2 regions of the Paenibacillus sp. FSL H8-0315 genome follow, and region 2 is predicted to be linked to the other one. Evidence: riboswitches for the same ligand, from Rfam matches in the RefSeq annotation. Region 2 holds a riboswitch; the other holds the start of a gene.
What was found. Region 2 has a riboswitch for cyclic di-GMP ahead of MHB56_RS17670 (transglutaminase-like domain-containing protein). Riboswitches for the same ligand answer to the same signal wherever they lie in the genome.
Positions count from the first base shown of each region.

Region 1: linked by a shared signal. The riboswitch ahead of MHB56_RS24670 (DUF6612 family protein) and the one ahead of MHB56_RS17670 (transglutaminase-like domain-containing protein) in region 2 are both predicted to bind cyclic di-GMP.

Region 1 covers NZ_JBBOTA010000001.1:5,695,128-5,700,153, forward strand. Annotated here, with positions in the region: gene MHB56_RS24660 (DUF4179 domain-containing protein) at 1-1,179, opposite strand, end outside; gene MHB56_RS24665 (RNA polymerase sigma factor) at 1,163-1,681, opposite strand; cyclic di-GMP riboswitch class I at 1,885-1,976, shown strand; gene MHB56_RS24670 (DUF6612 family protein) at 2,094-2,942, shown strand; gene MHB56_RS24675 (NADH-dependent flavin oxidoreductase) at 3,055-4,218, shown strand; gene MHB56_RS24680 (CapA family protein) at 4,297-5,026, opposite strand, start outside.
Region 2 covers NZ_JBBOTA010000001.1:4,060,496-4,065,521, forward strand. Annotated here, with positions in the region: gene MHB56_RS17655 (glycosyltransferase family 2 protein) at 1-452, shown strand, start outside; gene MHB56_RS17660 (GtrA family protein) at 439-846, shown strand; gene MHB56_RS17665 (class D sortase) at 949-1,608, shown strand; cyclic di-GMP riboswitch class I at 1,728-1,810, shown strand; cyclic di-GMP riboswitch class I at 1,885-1,965, shown strand; gene MHB56_RS17670 (transglutaminase-like domain-containing protein) at 1,979-2,788, shown strand; rRNA gene MHB56_RS17675 (16S ribosomal RNA) at 3,156-4,713, shown strand; rRNA gene MHB56_RS17680 (23S ribosomal RNA) at 4,946-5,026, shown strand, end outside.

The DNA.
Region 1 (5,026 bases), 1.6 Mb from region 2:
CTGGTAGCTTTCGGAATGATCTCCTTTCAAATTCCAACCCCCAGTGATTGTTTGATCACCTATAACCAACTGAGCGGTATTATAGTGGACAATTCCTTTTTTAAGCGAATCATTTTCATCTATTAGAATTTGGATATCCAAAGGGGTAACTACTAGCTGATCTAAGGTTATGCCGGTCTTTTCTTGAAATTCAGGACTGTTATACAGTTTCTTAGTGTAAATCGCCTCACTTGCTTTTTTTCCATCTGCTTTAAAATCGAACTTCCACGTACCTGAAAATCGTTTCGCTTCTTCAATGTAACTAAAATGAAGACTAGCTTCCTTCCAATCTGATTCAGTTATATTGAAAACCTGTTCAATAAATAAATCCGATCCTTCGTTAGGCATGATGGTTGGAATTGCTTCATTCTTTTGACCACCAGTACTAACTACCAAATGTGGATTACCCCGTCCTAAGTCAGATGGTGATGCAGCGACTTTGTAACGGATAATGGTTTGATTGGAAACATGTCGAACGGATTCGATTTGAAGGCTTGGATATTGCTTAACTCCAGTATTGATAGTATCCCCTGCTTGATGATTAGATTGTAAGGGAATATTCCGATCACTGTAAAAAATGAGATTCCGTGCTTCAAACCTGTAGTCCTTTTTATCATCCTTTAATGTATCAGGTGTCTCATATACTCCAATGAGTTTCTGGCTTTCAGGATCGTATTCTAAATAACCGTATACCTTTGCCTTGGCACCGGATTCACTAGTCATGATGTTTTCCTCTGTAGCAAATCCAGTATATTTGGATAGATCAGATTTAGTATCAAGTGATAACAGCATTTTCATTTTTTCTCCATCAGTTACAACACCGTTCAAATTCATTGTTACTCCTGAACTGGAAGTTTGAAGATTATACTGTTGACCGATGCCGTTATTTAATGCATTGCTCACACTTCGACCACCAATTTTATCCCAATTAATCGTCATACTAGCGAATACAGGAATGGCTACAAGTAAGAGGCAAGAGAAGACAATACTGATAGGAATAACCTTTTTATTAGACCTAGGAGTATTCTGGGAGGCATGCTGATTTCTTTGACGTGTATATGCTTCTTGTTCTATGGCAGTCCACATCAAATCATAATCCGGTCGGGGAATATGTTTATCTTTTTCAATATACAGACTCATTACTATTCAGCTCCTTTAGTTGGGTTCCACCCATTCTATTTAGTATTTTAAGTCCCTTGTTCAGTCTGGATTTTACAGTTCCTTCGGGTATGCTCATAACTTTAGAGATCTCGGGTACAGTCAATTCGTTTATAAAACGAAGGACTACTACCATTCTGATTTTGTCAGGAAGCTGACTGTATAACCCTTGTAATTCTTTTTTAGTTTCCTGTCGATCCAAACGTTTTTCTACAGGGTTTGATTCCTCAGACCTGGATAGTAAATAATTACGTACTTCTTTCATCCACCCCGTCTTACGCCTTTTGATCACACTGTTGCACTCATTCGAAGCAATTCGTAAAATCCAAGCTTTCAAGTTTCTTACCTTCGACTTATCCGCTAAGATAACTTTTACAAATACCTCTTGGGAAATATCCTCCGCATCTGCCTGATTTTTCATTAAGTAGTAACAAAAATAATATACTTGTTCTTTATAGAGCTCGAAAATTTCCCGGTCACTCATTTTGCTGCACCCCCTGTCTTTGCTGTTCTCATTAATAAGACTTATAAGCGTATGTAATCGTTCATTTTTCATTTTGATTGTAGTATTTCTTCTGAGTATCATAGCGAATTCGAATGGAAGATAAGTCGTTTACAGGTAATTATAACCATGATAAAATTAGCGGTGGGACATGCGTCCGTAATCTATTAAAACTAATTGAATGTCCGCGTTAAAGGTAAAATCATCGAAAGATGATGACACAAAGCCATGGGTCTAAAGCCTTTCGACAGAAGGAAATGATCGCCAGGCCGCCATAGGGATGTCTTATGAAGCATAAAGGATAGCTCTAAGAATATGTAGTCTATTTTGAGCTCTTTTATTATTTCGACCTATACGGCGTTACATTATCGCAAGGGGCCGAAAGGGGAAGTACATGAACAGTTTTTTCAAAACAATAGGTACTAGTTTGGCAGTAGGTGCTTTATTGCTGTCCGGAACGATCGGATGGATGTCTAATCCAGGAGTAGTGTCAGCAGCTACCTCAACAGTAGTAACCGCGGATCAGATGATCAGCAAAGTAACGGCAGCCTCCAAAGCAATAAAGAATTTCCATCTGGATGTGACCAAAAAACAGGATATTCAAAGCGGCGGGGTGCGTATCAGCAACACCAACACTCTGAAGCTGGATATCAACCGTCTGCCGAATTTTGCCGCAGCAGGCACTGTCGCTAGTAGTCTTTTAGAAACATCGTACAGTCTATATGCCAATGACAAGGAGTTTTACTATCTTGTAGACGGAAGTGAACTGATCGATGAATCTGAAGATGAAGGTTACGACGATGACGGGGAGCCAATCGATCCTGATGCACAATATTGGCTTGGACTGGAGAAAACGGAATGGGATGCCTTTTACTCTAAAGGCCAATACGATCCTGTTTCCATGCTTGATTCGGTCAAAAGTTATAAAAAATCCATGAAAGTCAGCACTGCTGGCGCACAAACAGTCTTACAATTCACGGTAACCGATCCGACAGCAGCTAAGGGGATAATCAAACTCTATGACCAGGAGAACCTCTGGGATGGAGAGACAGTTCAACCCAAAAGCGTAACGTGGAAATTATTCGTCAATACTAAGACCTGGCAAACGGAAAAGCTGATAGTCGATCTGAGTTATGTGCTGGTAAGTGATGGAGCCAAAGATACATACACCACGAAAATCGAAGCTAAATATTCCAAAAATAATAAAGGTGCAGCCATTGTAAAACCGGCCGAACTAGAATAATAAGGACGATTCATAACGAGCGAAAAGCGCTGTTCAGCGGAACAGCGCTTTTTGTTGTATCCAACAGCAGTTCTTTATTAGTTGACAAGAATAAATCATTGCTGTAATTTATATGTATGCGCATGTATATAATAATTTATCTAAATATAATTTAATGAAAGTTGGGAAAAAGATGATAGCACTAGACACAGCATTAACTTTTCGCAGAGGGCTGACATTAAAAAACCGAGTGGTTATGGCTCCAATGACCACTCGAATGAGCTTTTATGACGGTGTAGTAACACAAGATGAATTGAAATACTATTCGCTAAGAACGGGCGAAGTAGGTGCGGTCATCACTGCGGCAGCAAATGTACAAGAGGGTGGAAAAGGATGGGAAGGTGAACTTAGTGTTTCCTCCGATGAATTTATTCCTAGCCTCAGCCGATTAGCATCTACTATTAAACGAAATGGAACAAAGGCTATTTTACAGCTATTCCATGCAGGAAGAATGACAGATTCAAAAATATTGCGTGGCGTACAACCCGTTTCCTCCAGCGCCATTGCTGCCGAACGCCCGAATGCAGAAATTCCAAGAGCATTAACAGAAGATGAAATTTTCGGTGTAATTGAGGATTTTAAAAAAGCGACTCAACGTGCTATTCAAGCTGGATTTGACGGGGTAGAAATTCATGGAGCAAACACATATTTAATCCAACAATTCTTCTCTCCACACTCCAACCGTCGTGAAGATCAATGGGGAGGAAGCTTAGAGAAAAGATTTAATTTCATTAACCAATTAGTGGATGCAGTTATTGCTGTCGTTGACAATTCAAAGGTTAAGGATTTTATTGTCGGGTATCGTTTTTCTCCAGAAGAATATGAAGAGCCTGGAATTAAAATCACCGATACCTTTTATCTCATTGATAAATTAGCTGATAAAAAGCTGGATTATCTGCATATTTCATTAGGGGACTTCAAGAAAGTATCTGCATCAGAAGATTTTAAAGAAAAATCAATCCTGCAATATGTGCATGAGAAAATCAATGGCCGTATACCTTTAATTGGGGTAGGAGATATCCGTACCAAACAGGACGCAGAGGACACGTTGACAAATGCTGAATTAGTAGCAGTAGGACGGTCTCTTATCATTGATCCTCATTGGACAAGTAAAGTACTGGAGGGTAAAGAAGATCTCATCAGAAGAGTACTTGCTGATCAAGATAGAGAAGAACTTGTAGTAGAGAATGGTATTCTAGAATTCCTTAAATTAATGATGCCTGATCGTTTACGCTAAACCCAAACACAGTTTTGAGGTCTAAATCTATAACGTTCCGCGGTAAATTCCGCGGAACGTTATTTTTCTGTAACGACTCTATTCCCTCTTTAAGATTGTTGTCGTATGTTTCAACATTCGATTCATGAGATTTCGCCGCTCTGTTTTTATGTCGGTGTCGCTTCTCTTTAATGCGTCGCGGATGGGGATGATCTCTGTAATTTTCCTGCCGCTTTTTATTCTTCGATCTACACAAGTCGGGATGTAACCTACGTTAGTTATACTCGTGTGTCCTTTTTCATCCTTCTTTATTTTAAGCGTAAGAATGATACCGCTTTGTGTATAAGGAATATTCATTAGTTTAGTAGAAACAAAATTCCCCAATGAGTAAATAACGAATTGTTTTTTTCCACGAAGTGCTAACGGTTGAAGAACATGTGGGTGAGACCCCAGTATGATGTCGGCGCCATTTTTAAAAAAGAGATTGACCAGCTCTTTTTGCCTCTTGTTTGGAGTGTAACGATATTCGCTTCCGAAATGCAGATAAAGCAAGACTAGATCGACTTTCTTTTTTAAATCTCGAATCTCCCGAATGATCTTGGGCGTAGATATCCGATTAACCAGCCATGGCTTACTCACTGGTACAGGAATTCGGTTAGTTCCTGCTGTGTAGGAGAGGATGCCAATCGTAATTCCTTTGACGTTTTTAATAAGCGTTCTCTTGGATTCTTCTAATGATTTAGCTGTTCCCGTGTGGTCGATTCCATTACGGTCCAGAACTCGTAACGTCCGAACCAGACCCGGGGCACCATAATCCATGCAATGATTG
Region 2 (5,026 bases):
GCTATGTCAGAGGTTTGGTGAGCTGGGTTGGCTTCAAGCAGACTATGGTGGAATATGAACGGGAAGAACGTTTTGCCGGAGAAACCAAATATCCGCTGAAGAAAATGATTCGTTTTGCGTTAGATGGCATCACCTCTTTTTCACATAAGCCGCTTAAGATTGCTACGTATATTGGATTCTTTCTTTCATTCTCTAGCTTTCTCTATTTATTTTTCGTCTTGTTTCAAAAGATATTTTTTACCTCCTGGACGGTTCCGGGCTGGGCTTCCATTGTAGGCGTTAATCTGCTCTTTAACGGTATCGTTCTGATGCTGTTAGGTGTGATTGGGGAGTATATCGGACGGATTTATGACGAGTCTAAAGATAGACCGCTATATATTGTTAGTGAGACTAAAGGCTACCAGAACGAAGAACAACTGGACCGCCGGAAGGACCACAATGATGTCAGATAAGAACTTGCGCGCTGCATTCATACAGTTCCTCAAATTTAATGCCGTAGGTTTGCTCAATACGCTTATTGATTTTGTGATTTTCACATTGTTGAATTCTCTAGGGATGGTATACGCATTGGCGCAGGTGATCTCCTATAGTGCAGGCACGGCGAATAGCTTTATTTTGAATAAAAAAGTAACCTTTCGTGATCGCAACCGGGGGAATAAAGAAGGCTTCGACCGCGCGCAGCTGGTCAAGTTTATCGTGCTGAATCTGGTAGTGCTCGGAATATCACTGCTGCTAATGCATCTGTTGACAGACAAACTAGGTATTCAAGTCTTGATCTCGAAGGTGCTGGTTACCTTTATCACGGTGATCATCAATTTCTTTGGAAGTCGTAAATGGGTATTTTAAACATTAATTTCAGGCAGAAGGAGTTGCTATGCTTAAAGGCAAGTAGCTGTTTCTGCTTGATTTGTATATAACCATAGAAACAATATACGGAGGTGAATAACATTGCGTAAATTCTCCTATCTACTCATACTGGCTGGGATACTTATCATGTTATATCCGACAGCTAACGAATGGTACAACGACAGGCAGCAGGAGAAGTTATTAGAAACGGCTGAACTAAGCACTGCCGATAGTACTCCCCAGTCAGATCTGAGGAGCAGGTATGCTGAAGTTACTCAGCTGTTAGCAGAGGAATCGGTTCTGGATGCCCAGGCACAGCCCCAACCCCAAGAGACAGAAAAGCCTGAACCGGAGATTGAAGTCGGTGGCAAAGTAATCGCACTAATTGAAATCGATAAGATTGATTTGAAGCTGCCTGTATTAGAAGGGGCTACAAAAGCTAATATGAAACATGCTGCAGCCCATATGAAAGAAACGGCACCCCTTGGAGAGATCGGGAATGCTGCAATCGCGGCGCATCGGGCTCGAACTACGGGTCGTTTGTTTAACAGATTGAATGAGGTTGTTGTGGGGGATGTTATCACGGTAAAGACTAGTGATCAGGTGTTTAACTATGAGGTATACGATATTTCTGTTGTAGATCCGAGTGATGTCTCCGTTCTTGACGGGAATGACAAGGATAAGATTCTTACTCTGATTACATGTGATCCGCTAGTGAATCCAACGCATCGGCTGATTGTTCATGCCAAATTAACAAAATGAGAATAGTGAATGACAAGAAAACACAAATACCGGGAGATATTTATAAAATAATGGGTAATCTAGTAAATTAGGTCTTGTTCACAACTATAAATATGATAGTATTATACTATGAAAGCTAAACACGATAACGGCAAACCTTCCGAAAGGTAGGGACGCAAAGCTAAAGGGCCTTTTCCCGAAAGGATGGCAGCCAGCTACCGAATGAAGAGGCTTTTTTTGTTTGTTTCAAATGGATTCTATCAATTATATCTAGTAAAGCTAGAACAGATAGAGCTTATACGATAACGGCAAACCTATCGAAAGGTAGGGACGCAAAGCTAAAGGGCCTTCCCGAAAGGATGGCAGCCAGCTACCGAAAGGAGTTTTATCCGTGAAAAAGGTTTATTTTATGCTGGTGGCGTTGTTCGTCCTAATGACTTCAGTTTCGGTAAGTACAGCTCAAGCTGCAAGTGCAGATGCCAGCTGGTTGATTACATCCAAAGTGGCTCAAGGTGTTATTGGTATTAACTATGATATTCCGAAAGATAAAAGAATCAAACTCATGATCACCAAAGATAACAGCAGCTATACATATAACTTGTATGCTTCTGGACAAGCTGAGGACTTCCCTTTGCAACAAGGAAATGGGACTTATAAGGTTTCTGTTCTGGAGAATACAACCGGCAATAAATACAAAGCATTATATTCCGAAGTAGTAGACGTAACCATGAGTGACTCGAATTCCGTATATTTGGGCTCCGTACAGAATGTGAAATGGAGTTCTTCTGATAAAGCGATTGTCAAAGCTAAACAATTAGTACAAGGCAAAACAACAGACGAAGAGAAAGTTAAAGCGATCTATAACTATGTAGTTGCGAATGTACAATATGATTACTCTCTTGCTAATAGTGTAACTACTGATTATATTCCAAGCATCGATAAGACATTGACTACTAAAAAAGGGATTTGCTATGATTACGCTTCTCTTTTTGCCGCAATGCTGCGGAGTGTAGATGTTCCTGCTAAGTTGGTAATGGGGAATACAAGCTACGTTACGCAATATCATGCCTGGAACGAAGTGTTGCTTAATGGGAAGTGGGTTACCATTGATACTACAGTGGATGCAGGACTTTCAAAGAGTGATAAGAAAACCGATTTAATTAAAGCCTCAAGCAAATATACTGCGGCAAAATACTATTAAGTTCGTCGCTAGAAATATAACCCTATTAAATAAACAACTAGCTTAATTATTAAGCTAGTTGTTTATTTTTATATTAGGGGTTGCTTTTCTATTAATAGTTGGGGTATTATAGGTAAGCGTTGTTAGACAGCGTACAGGCGATATAGACGAGGCTGATAAAAAGCTTCGAAAAATAAAGCTTGCATTTCTGAAAACAACATGATATATTATAAGAGTTGCTGCTGAGACATTAAACGGCGCCAACGAGAACTTGATCTTTGAAAACTGAACAACGAGTGAGTAGGAAATCACGCAAGTGAAATCCAAAATTAGAGAATTAATTTTCTCGTCAGATGTTTCAAAATGAGCATATCGCTCTTTTCAATACTAATTGGAGAGTTTGATCCTGGCTCAGGACGAACGCTGGCGGCGTGCCTAATACATGCAAGTCGAGCGGAGTTATTTTGAAAGCTTGCTTTCAAAATAACTTAGCGGCGGACGGGTGAGTAACACGTAGGCAACCTGCCCTTCAGACTGGGATAACTACCGGAAACGGTAGCTAATACCGGATAATTTCTTTTTTCTCCTGAGAGAAGAATGAAAGACGGAGCAATCTGTCACTGAGGGATGGGCCTGCGGCGCATTAGCTAGTTGGTGGGGTAACGGCCCACCAAGGCGACGATGCGTAGCCGACCTGAGAGGGTGAACGGCCACACTGGGACTGAGACACGGCCCAGACTCCTACGGGAGGCAGCAGTAGGGAATCTTCCGCAATGGGCGAAAGCCTGACGGAGCAACGCCGCGTGAGTGATGAAGGTTTTCGGATCGTAAAGCTCTGTTGCCAGGGAAGAACGTCCGGTAGAGTAACTGCTACCGGAGTGACGGTACCTGAGAAGAAAGCCCCGGCTAACTACGTGCCAGCAGCCGCGGTAATACGTAGGGGGCAAGCGTTGTCCGGAATTATTGGGCGTAAAGCGCGCGCAGGCGGCTATTTAAGTCTGGTGTTTAAACCTTGGGCTCAACCTGAGGTCGCACTGGAAACTGGGTGGCTTGAGTACAGAAGAGGAAAGTGGAATTCCACGTGTAGCGGTGAAATGCGTAGATATGTGGAGGAACACCAGTGGCGAAGGCGACTTTCTGGGCTGTAACTGACGCTGAGGCGCGAAAGCGTGGGGAGCAAACAGGATTAGATACCCTGGTAGTCCACGCCGTAAACGATGAGTGCTAGGTGTTAGGGGTTTCGATACCCTTGGTGCCGAAGTTAACACAGTAAGCACTCCGCCTGGGGAGTACGGTCGCAAGACTGAAACTCAAAGGAATTGACGGGGACCCGCACAAGCAGTGGAGTATGTGGTTTAATTCGAAGCAACGCGAAGAACCTTACCAGGTCTTGACATCCCTCTGAATCTGCTAGAGATAGCAGCGGCCTTCGGGACAGAGGAGACAGGTGGTGCATGGTTGTCGTCAGCTCGTGTCGTGAGATGTTGGGTTAAGTCCCGCAACGAGCGCAACCCTTAACTTTAGTTGCCAGCAAGTAATGTTGGGCACTCTAGAGTGACTGCCGGTGACAAACCGGAGGAAGGTGGGGATGACGTCAAATCATCATGCCCCTTATGACCTGGGCTACACACGTACTACAATGGCCGGTACAACGGGAAGCGAAGCCGCGAGGTGGAGCCAATCCCATCAAAGCCGGTCTCAGTTCGGATTGCAGGCTGCAACTCGCCTGCATGAAGTCGGAATTGCTAGTAATCGCGGATCAGCATGCCGCGGTGAATACGTTCCCGGGTCTTGTACACACCGCCCGTCACACCACGAGAGTTTACAACACCCGAAGTCGGTGGGGTAACCCGCAAGGGAGCCAGCCGCCGAAGGTGGGGTAGATGATTGGGGTGAAGTCGTAACAAGGTAGCCGTATCGGAAGGTGCGGCTGGATCACCTCCTTTCTATGGAGAATCGTTCTCTGCAATGAGGACATTCAAATCGGAAGCTAAGCTTTCAAAACTCAGGTTTAGGCCTGTTACTCACTCGTTGCTCAGTTTTGAGAGTTTAAGCTCTCAAGTAAGACTTGATCCTTGAAAACTGGATACCGAAACGAATTTGCGTTTTAGAACATCTTTTAGCAACTTGTGCAAACAAGTAAATGTTATTAGTGAGATTTTTCTTCGGAAGAATCAAGGTTAAGCTAATAAGAGCACACGGAGGATGCCTAGGCGCCAGGAGCCGACGAAGGACGTGGCGAACAACGAAACTGCCTCG